Regions from separate parts of the Roseburia hominis A2-183 genome, predicted to be linked through region 2. Evidence: riboswitches for the same ligand, from Rfam matches in the RefSeq annotation. Region 2 holds a riboswitch; each other region holds the start of a gene.

The links. A riboswitch is a leader RNA that binds a small molecule or an ion and turns the genes downstream of it on or off. The one in region 2 is predicted to bind thiamine pyrophosphate.
Region 1: another riboswitch for thiamine pyrophosphate. It lies ahead of thiD (bifunctional hydroxymethylpyrimidine kinase/phosphomethylpyrimidine kinase); the one in region 2 lies ahead of thiT (energy-coupled thiamine transporter ThiT).
Region 3: another riboswitch for thiamine pyrophosphate. It lies ahead of thiC (phosphomethylpyrimidine synthase ThiC); the one in region 2 lies ahead of thiT (energy-coupled thiamine transporter ThiT).

The regions. Positions count from the first base shown of each region.
Region 1 is NC_015977.1:2,918,003-2,921,268, reverse strand. It holds gene RHOM_RS13035 (hypothetical protein) at 77-763, shown strand; TPP riboswitch at 915-1,019, shown strand; gene thiD (bifunctional hydroxymethylpyrimidine kinase/phosphomethylpyrimidine kinase) at 1,172-1,972, shown strand; gene cytX (putative hydroxymethylpyrimidine transporter CytX) at 1,969-3,165, shown strand; gene thiW (energy coupling factor transporter S component ThiW) at 3,169-3,266, shown strand, end outside.
Region 2 is NC_015977.1:3,043,798-3,047,063, reverse strand. It holds gene RHOM_RS13680 (ROK family glucokinase) at 1-66, shown strand, start outside; gene thiT (energy-coupled thiamine transporter ThiT) at 677-1,360, opposite strand; TPP riboswitch at 1,406-1,507, opposite strand; gene RHOM_RS13670 (methyl-accepting chemotaxis protein) at 1,546-2,520, opposite strand; gene RHOM_RS13665 (FIST signal transduction protein) at 2,547-3,266, opposite strand, start outside.
Region 3 is NC_015977.1:2,429,222-2,432,487, reverse strand. It holds gene rlmB (23S rRNA (guanosine(2251)-2'-O)-methyltransferase RlmB) at 1-137, shown strand, start outside; gene sigH (RNA polymerase sporulation sigma factor SigH) at 171-839, shown strand; TPP riboswitch at 1,194-1,302, shown strand; gene thiC (phosphomethylpyrimidine synthase ThiC) at 1,377-2,681, shown strand; gene RHOM_RS16555 (PIN domain-containing protein) at 2,785-3,266, shown strand, end outside.

The DNA.
Region 1 (3,266 bases), 130 kb from region 2:
GGATGATAGCAGGAGTTATTTTTACCAGAAATTATTTGTTTTACAGCCGATTGATGAAAAAGGGGCAGGACTAACGATGAAAGAAAACAATTACAAACCACAGATCCCAGATGTGATGGAAGCAATATTTGATGCAGCGTATTTGACTTTTGATCTGGTTGCTGCAATGCTTTTTTTCATATTTTCAAAGGGAAATATGTTATTTATTCTTTATGGAATATTAACATTGACACTTTGCGGAGGGGATGCTTTTCATCTGGTACCGAGAATTATCAGGGCAGTACGTGGAAGTAATGATAAAATAAAGCGGCAGCTGGGAATCGGACTGCAGGTATCGTCTGTTACAATGACAGTATTTTATATTATTTTGATGTATATCTGGAAGCTTACATTTCCGGAATTTAAAATACCGGTGGTAATTGAAGTTGTTGTATGGATATCAGCGGTTGTCAGAATTGTGATATGCCTGTTCCCGCAGAACAACTGGTGCACAGATGAAGGAAATATGAGATTATCTATTATCAGAAATACAGTTTTTGCAGTTACTGGTACAGGGATAATTATTTTATATTTAATTTCGGGAAATACCTATGGATATCATATGACAAGGATGGCTGCGGCTATTATTATTTCATTTGGCTGTTATCTTCCAGTAACGTTATTCAGTAAAACAAAACCAAAAGTAGGACTATTAATGATTCCGAAGACCTGTGCATATATGTGGATTATTGTAATGGGACTACAGATTTTGTCGGAATATTAAAAATGAGCTGGGAAATAGCAAAATATCTGATGTGGCTATGTAGCTGGATTTGTGATAATTTCAGAAAAGCACAGAACAAAAAGCTTGCATTTTGAAAACAGGCGTGTATAATAAAGCTGTTATAAAACAGACCATTACAGAAGTGATAAGGATAATGAAAACGGGGTGCTCGCACGGCGGGCTGAGAGTAAGCGGATGCTTTAACCCAGAACCTGATTTGGATAATGCCAACGTAGGGAGATAATAAGTCACAAGAGTTATTTGTGCAGGAATCTTTGCGTTGGGTTCCTGCACTTTTTTTGGCCGTTTGCGCCGATAAGGCAGCAGTAAGAAAAATGATATATCACAGCGGCAGATTGGGGGCACCACCTTAGGTCGCTATATAAAATTAATGCAGAGGAGGATTTTATGTACACAGCATTAACAATCGCTGGAAGTGATTCCAGTGGAGGCGCCGGCATCCAGGCAGATATTAAGACAATGACCGCCAACTGCGTATACGCGATGAGTGCGGTCACGGCTTTGACTGCCCAGAATACGACCGGCGTAACAGATATTATGGAAGTAACTCCCAAATTTTTGGCAGAGCAGCTGGACAGTATTTTTACGGATATTTATCCGGATGCAGTAAAGACCGGAATGGTCTCATCCAGTGAACTGATTGAGACGATTGCGGACAAACTGACAGAGTATCACGCAAAAAATATTGTGGTAGATCCTGTCATGGTGGCAACGAGTGGAGCAAGGCTTATCAGCGAGGATGCCATCGGCACATTGAAAAGTAAATTATTGCCCCTTGCAACTGTTATCACTCCGAATATCCCGGAAGCAGAAGTTCTTTCCGGAATGGAGATTAAAACAGAAGCAGATATGGAAAAAGCAGCAGAAATCATCTGTAACACCTTAGGCTGTGCAGTTTTATTAAAGGGAGGACATCAGTTAAACGATGCCAACGACCTTCTTTTCCAGAAAGAAAAAGAAACGGTATGGTTTCACGGGAAGAGAATTGACAACCCCAATACCCATGGAACAGGCTGCACGCTTTCTTCGGCGATTGCATCGAATCTTGCAAAGGGAAGGGACTTAGAAACTTCCGTCAGGTATGCCAAAAATTACATTTCCGGCGCACTTGCCGCCATGCTTGACCTTGGAAAAGGAAGCGGTCCCATGAACCATGCATTTGCAGTCGAAGGAGAGTACAAAGGATGAATAAAAAGAGAACTTCCGTTTTTTCAAACGGACTAATCTGGTTTGGCGCAGGCGTATCTCTGGCGGAAATACTGACAGGTACCTATTTTGCACCGCTCGGTATTGGAAAAGCAATGGCAGCAATCCTGCTTGGTCATCTGATCGGCGGTCTTATGATGTTTGCGGCAGGAATGATCGGAGCGAAAGAGCGCAAAAGCGCCATGGAAACTGTAAAAATGAGCTTCGGCGAGAAGGGAAGCCTTCTTTTTGCCGTATTAAATGTGTTGCAGCTTGTTGGATGGACGGCGATCATGATCTATGACGGCGCACTTGCAGCGGATGGTGTGTTACATATTGGAAACTGGGTGTGGGCGCTCGTCATTGGTGTTCTGATTATTGTCTGGATTTTCATTGGGCTGACCAATCTCGGCAGGCTAAATACGGTTGCCATGACAGCACTTTTTATTTTGTCACTGGTACTATTTAAAGAGATCTTTTTTAATTCAGATTTTGTGATGCTGATTACAGCAAGTGATGACACAATGACGTTTGGTGCGGCGGTAGAACTTGCGGTAGCAATGCCGCTTTCCTGGCTGCCGCTTATCAGCGATTATACAAGAGAAGCAGAAAAGCCGTTTGCAGCAACACTTGCCAGTGTGCTTGTCTACAGTCTGGTCAGCATTTTTATGTACATGATCGGCATGGGAGCGGCTATTTTTACCGGTGAATATGACATTGCACAGATTATGTTAAAAACCGGTTTTGGCGTTGTCGGACTTCTTATTATTGTATTTTCCACGGTTACAACCACCTTTCTGGATGCTTACTCCGCAGGAGTTTCCAGTGTTTCCATTTCTTCAAAGATTCAGGAAAAATGGGCGGCGATCGTTGTTACCGTGATCGGAACGGCTGCAGCGATTGTGTATCCCATGGATAACATTACAAACTTTTTATATCTGATCGGTTCTGTTTTTGCTCCGATGATCGCAGTACAGATCGCAGATTATTTCATTTTAAAGAAGGCAGATGCCGAAAAATCTGCTTTCCAGTGGCGTAATCTGGTGGTATGGCTTGCCGGTTTTATGATTTACCGCATATTGATGCAGGTAGATACACCGGTCGGAAATACACTGCCGGATATGGTGATCACAGTCATTCTCTGCCTGATTGTGGAAAAAGCTGCGGGGGCATCACACAACAGGAAAAGAGGATGAAAAATGAAGAAACTGAATTTAAAGAAATTGACGGTCACAGCAATCTTAGCAGCGGTAGCAGTGGTGGGAAGCTTGTTTTCCTTCCCGGTATTCGGTTCCAA
Region 2 (3,266 bases):
TTCGTACTTGCGGGACTCGGGAATGACGCCGGAATGTACGGCTGCGTAGAGATGCTCTTAGATTAAAAAGGGCTTTCGCCCGCGTGCATCGCACTATAAACGGGATACGTTTTATTATGGGAAGCAGAGACTATCACGTTCCAGATGCAACCGGAGGCGGCAATTCTAAGCGCAAAATCCGGTATTTCTAACCATGCCGCGTCGAACATCCTTGATCATCTGTGTTTTTCCAAGTTTGGAACATTCCACGTGGCGTGTCCACAAACCGCAGACAATTTAAGGACTTTTGTGTGTGCCCCTTGTTGGCACCACTGAACACAACATAACCGCGCGAAGCCGATGTCTGAGTTATCATCTGCCTTGTTTTCAATAGCAGATGATAACGAGTTTCGGTTCGCGCGGTTTTATATTGTCTGTGAAGCGGTGCCACTAGGGGCACCAGAAAGTCCGCTCATTGTCTGTGTTTTGTCGGACACGCCCCGGGGACTGTCCAAACGTGGAAAGACACAGAACTCGATGTTCGACGCGGCACGGAAGAAATCCTCGGATTTTGCTTCAAAGAATTGCCGCCTCTGGTTGCATTCTGGAACTTCATATTCTCCAATATTCTTATAATAAAACGTATCCCGTTTTAAAGTGCAAAGCGCGGGGGCGGCAGTCCTTTTTATAGCGCTGCCTACGCTTCCACGGCGCGTTTGCGGACTTCCGCAAGTGCATGTGATACCGGTGGAATGCAGATGATAATCAAGGTGATGATTGCCTCCGGAACAAGGTAGGATGCCTGATAGCCGGCAGAATATGCCAGCGGGCTCATGCCTTCCGGGGCGTATGCTGCGAAAAATACAACGCCGGAGATCGTTGCAAATACAAAACGTCCGATAACGCCAACGATATATCCGATCTGAAGTCCCCACTTTTTCTTATTGAAGAAGCCGGCAAGACCCAGAGCACCGAATGCCAGCGGGTAGTCCAAGAGCATCTGCGGGATTGTGTAGAAAATCGGCTCCAGTACGAACTGCACCAGGCCGTAAGCCACTGCGGTCATAATGCCGACATACGGACCATACCAGTAAGCGATCAGAACGATGAAAAGCATGGACAGCAGAGTGACGGAACCACCCATTGGCATGTCGAACAGCTTGATCATCGAACACACAACGGCCAGCGCGATCGCAACAGCAGAGTAGACGAGCTGCTTTGTGGTCAGTGCGGACTTGTGCGTGGCGTTCTTGTGGCGCACGATAGCGGCAACAATCAGAAGAAGGGCGATGACTGCGATGACGATTGCAATACCGACGGTAGTCAGATGGACGGAACCGTCACCCCAGCCGCCTTCCGGTGTAGCAAAAAAGTTATTCATAAAAAAATCCTCCTTGGTGAATATGTAGCCAGGAGGATTTGTCTGCGTTATTGCAAAAAGCTTCCTTACGCCGGTATTATCCGGTTCAAGTAATAAGGGTCAATGAACGATCATCTCTCAGCAGAATCTGCACCCCTAGCGTTTTCATATTCGATATTATTATAACGAACTTTACTATAACGATTCTATTTGGAATTGTCAAGTACGATTGTGTTCTTCTCCAGTTCTTCTGTGAGCGGCGCAATCTGTGTGAGCAGATTGGTCATGTCCTCGAAGAGGGAACTCTTGGTGGTTCCGAGATCATTGGCGTGATTGATATGCTCCATAACAGCGTCAAACTGCCGTTCCTCAAGGCTGAAGGACTGGCTGACTTCGTCCAGCTTCTGCTCTGCGGCGGACATGGCGGTTGTAATCTGCTGGTGTACAGTGTCCGCACCGCCGGCAGCGGTTGTGATCTGATCGAACACTTCATACGTGGAATCAACATTTTCCATACTCTGGTTCAAGGCGTCCTGCGAGGTGGAAATACTGGTATTCAGGTTGGCGGTGCCCTGCTCGACGTCGCCGATGCTGATATCTACCGTGCTGACAAGACTCTTGATCTCACTCGCAAGATTTTTGACCTCCTCGGCAACGACCGCAAAGCCTTTTCCCTGCTCTCCGGCGCGGGCAGCCTCAATCGAAGCATTCAGGGCAAGCATGTTTGTCTGGTTGGCAATTGAGATGATCTGTGCCATGCAGTCCTTGATCTTCTGAACGGAAACCTGGAAATCGGAAAAGGTGTTCTGCATTTCCAAAAAGCGCTCCTGCACTTCTTTGGAGCTGTCTTTCAATCCGTCAACACGCTGCTGTGCAAGACCGACAGAGCTGGCAATGTCAGATTTGACGGAAGCAAATTCACCGGAAGCCCTGTCCACATCGCCGAACAGCTCATGAAAGGAATCCAGCTTTTCGCGGAGCGCGGCATTTTCGTCCAGAACGAGCTGGAATGCCTGTGTGATGGACTGCAGTTCATCTAAAGAGTGCACTTCGCTGGTGGAGAGCTGCTTCTGGTAATCTAACAGGCAGTCCGCAATATGCGTAACAGGATGAAGATCTAAGCGGCTGGTGGACGTGGCTGGTGCAGCAGCTGCATTCTTTGGTGTTTTTAATGAAAACATGGAAATCCTCCTCTTTCTATCACAGATTATTCAAATACGACACAGGTCATGGTCTGGTTGACGAACTGCTGATTATAATGTTCTCCGAATCCGATCAGACCGGCGTGATCACCGAGTGTGGACATGGTTTTCAGATAATCTTCCATATGGTGTTCCTGTGAGAACAGAAGGTAACGGAAAACACAGTTGATGGAGAAAACGCCGGAAATATGGTTGAAATCGCGGCGGATGCGCTGCAGCGTCTCATCCAGAATCTCGTTGTAATCCTGTTCTTCCAGAAGAACGAGCACATCGGAATCATTGACCTGTCTGTAACAGCAGAGACCATTCCCGGATACTTCCTTTAAGGAAATAATACAGATGTCCTGTCCGTTCATTTTGCCGAGCGGATTGTGGAAAGTCTGGTTGATGATATTGCTCTCGCTGATATGTAAGGCATCCATATAAGCCTGCTTGGAAGATTTGCCGTTTAACTCGCCGACATAGTATCTGCTGCGGTCGGTATTGGAAGCGATGAAGCGGTAGCCTGGCATCGGTTTGTAGAGATTCTCCTTGTAGACAGCAACTTTTCCTCCGTTGTTTTTCACAAAAGCGTAGACATCGGCGTCTTCATAGATCGTTCCGTTGACAGAGACTTTTCCGCTATCCCCGGTGCCGCCGACAAGCGGAATTCCCACCTTGCCGAGAATGCTGTGGATCGTGGTCAGCACACAGGCGTCATTTCCGGTACACAGGTCAATACAGAC
Region 3 (3,266 bases), 610 kb from region 2:
AGGGTGTCAGCAAGCTGGTGCGCGAAAACTGTGATTATGTGGCTTCCATTCCGATGAAGGGTGACATTGATTCTCTGAATGCTTCCGTAGCAGCCGGTGTGCTTGCCTATGAGATCGTCAGACAGCGGATGATGTAAGATGACAGAGCAGGCATAGGCGGACAGATTTTTATGCTGCGGAAAATACAGCCGTGCGCGGAACGTTTGGGCGGCATAGCAGGGCAGAGAGGGAAGACGGAGGAAGACGTGGACGAATATCAGAAGCTGGCGGATGAAGAACTCATCCAGAAACTGCGCGAAGGCGACGAGCGGATCATGGATTATATCCTGGAAAAGTACAAGCCGTTGGTGCTTCGCAAGGCAAATGCGATGTTTTTGATTGGCGGAGATACGGATGACCTGATTCAGGAGGGGATGATCGGACTGTTTAAGGCAATCCGGGATTACCGGTCCGACAGGGAGACATCCTTTTTCCATTTTGCGGAATTGTGCATCAACAGACAGCTCTACAGTGCGGTGGAGGCATCCAACCGGAAAAAACATGTACCTCTGAATACTTACGTGTCCTTTTATTCCCAGACCACGGAGGAAGGGAAATCTCTGGCGGAGACGCTTCTCACCGACCAGATGGACGATCCGGAACAGCTGGTGATTGAGCAGGAGAATTTTACCGCTTTCTGGGAGCAGCTGCGGGAACAGTTAAGCGCGCTCGAGCGCCAGGTTTTAGACGCATATCTGGAAGGAAAAAATTACCGCCAGATAGCGGAGGAACTCGGAAAAAGTCCCAAGACAATCGACAATGCGCTCTCGCGTATCAAGGGAAAGATCCGGCAGAGATAGAGGGAAGGCAAAAAATGGCATTTTGCAAAAAAGAGCGGGAAATGAACAACCGGTTGTGCAAAATTTTGCGGAAATAAAAATACTAGTCCTAAGGTACTGTACAAAATGTATAGAAATGGAACAGAAGTTTTGTGAAGTTTGTGCACACTTCTTTGCGCAGTCATGGTACTATAATAACCGTAAAAACCCCCCAATACATTATATATAGTTTTTGCTATACCCCATAGTAAAAATACCTTCTCCTAAAAGGGCAGCCAGTGATGGCTGTTCTTTTTTTGTTATGGAAAAGAGCAGTTCTGAGGAAAGGGAGATTGACAGAAGCATAGAATTGAGATAAGGTGTTAGAGGAAAAAGAATATATCGCAGAGGGACTGTGCGCATGCGTAAACGGTTGAGAAGGTTAAAACCTGACTCTTGGAACCTGTCAGTTAATACTGTCGTAGGGAGCGAATGATGGATCAGATAGTTTGTGGAATCCGGCGTCACTGCGACGCCGGATTTTTTCGTACACCCTCTGCAGAAATGGAGCAGAAAAATATGGAACAGTATGCAACACAGATGGAAGCAGCACGCAAGGGAATTGTGACAGAGGAGTTAAAGAAGGTTGCGGCGAAGGAGCGCATGACCACAGAGGAGCTGATGCCGCTCGTTGCGGAGGGAAAGGTGGTCATCTGCGCGAACAGGCATCACAAATGCATTGACCCGGAGGGTGTCGGCTCGATGCTGCGGACGAAGATCAATGTAAATCTCGGAATCTCCAGAGACTGTAAGGATTATGACGTGGAGATGGAAAAAGTGATGGCGGCAGTTGACATGGGAGCGCATGCGATCATGGATCTCTCCTCGCACGGGAACACCATTCCGTTTCGGAGAAAACTGACGGCGGAATGTCCGGCTATGATCGGAACCGTGCCGGTATATGATTCTGTAATTCACTATCAGAGGGATCTTGCGACACTGACCGCAAAGGATTTTATTGATGTGGTACGCCTGCATGCCGAGGATGGCGTGGATTTTGTGACGCTGCACTGCGGAATCACGCGCAAGACGATCGAGCAGATCAGGAAGCACAAGAGAAAAATGAATATTGTATCCAGAGGCGGTTCGCTGGTGTTTGCGTGGATGTGTATGACCGGAGAGGAGAATCCGTTTTACGAGTATTACGATGAGATTCTTGAGATCTGCCGGGAGCATGATGTGACGATCTCTCTGGGCGATGCCTGCAGACCGGGCTGTCTGGCGGATGCGTCCGATGTGTGTCAGATTGAGGAACTGGTGCGGCTGGGCGAGCTTACAAAGCGCGCCTGGGCAAGAGATGTGCAGGTCATGGTAGAGGGACCGGGGCACATGCCGATGGATCAGATTGCAGCGAATATGAAGATTCAGCAGACGATCTGCATGGGAGCACCGTTTTATGTACTGGGACCGCTTGTAACGGACATTGCCCCGGGGTACGACCATATCACTTCCGCGATCGGAGGAGCGATCGCCGCGCAGAATGGAGCTGCATTTTTGTGCTATGTGACACCGGCGGAGCATCTGGCGCTTCCGAATGTGGAGGATGTCAAGCAGGGTATCATTGCATCGAAAATTGCGGCGCATGCGGCAGACATTGCCAAGGGCGTGCGGGGTGCAAGAGAGATTGACGACAAGATGGCAGACGCACGCCGTGTGCTGGACTGGGATGCACAGTGGGAATGTGCGATTGATCCCGAGACCGCAAAACAAATCCGCGAGGACCGCAAACCGGAGCACGAGGACACCTGTTCCATGTGCGGAAAATTCTGTGCGGTGCGCAGCATGAACAAGGCGCTTGCGGGTGAGTACATCGATATTTTATAAAACAGAACACGGGAAAGTGAAGAAGCGTCAGCGGAAAAACAACATTGCAGTATAAAAGCGGAATGTGGTATAATAAAAAAGGATTCTGTCAGCAGGAGAATGAATGGGAAAAATTTATTTGGTTGACAGTGAGAATGTAGGAGATATATGGGTGCCGCTTCTGGTATCCTCGCAGGAAGATGACGAGGTTCTTGTATTTTATACGACAAAGAGCCCGCATATGAATTACGAAAATGTGAGGATGCTCAAGGAGACGGAAAAGGAAGCAGACTTTATTAAGTGTTTTGAGGGAAGCAATGCGCTGGATTTCCAGCTGGTATCGGAACTTGGCTATCGCCTGAGCCAGAACGCGGACAGGGAGTATGTTATTGTATCAAATGATACGGGATTTGACGCTGCGGTGCGCTACTGGTCAACACGGAAAATGCCTGTGAGCCGTTTAAGCGGAAAGGAATGCCACAGAATGCTGACAGAGAAAAAGCAGCGCGTGGCAAAGGAATCCGGGGCAGCAGTAGAGCCGGAACAGGAACAGACCAGAGCGGCTGGCCCGGAAGTGGAAGCAGAGCAGGTTCGGGAGACTGAACA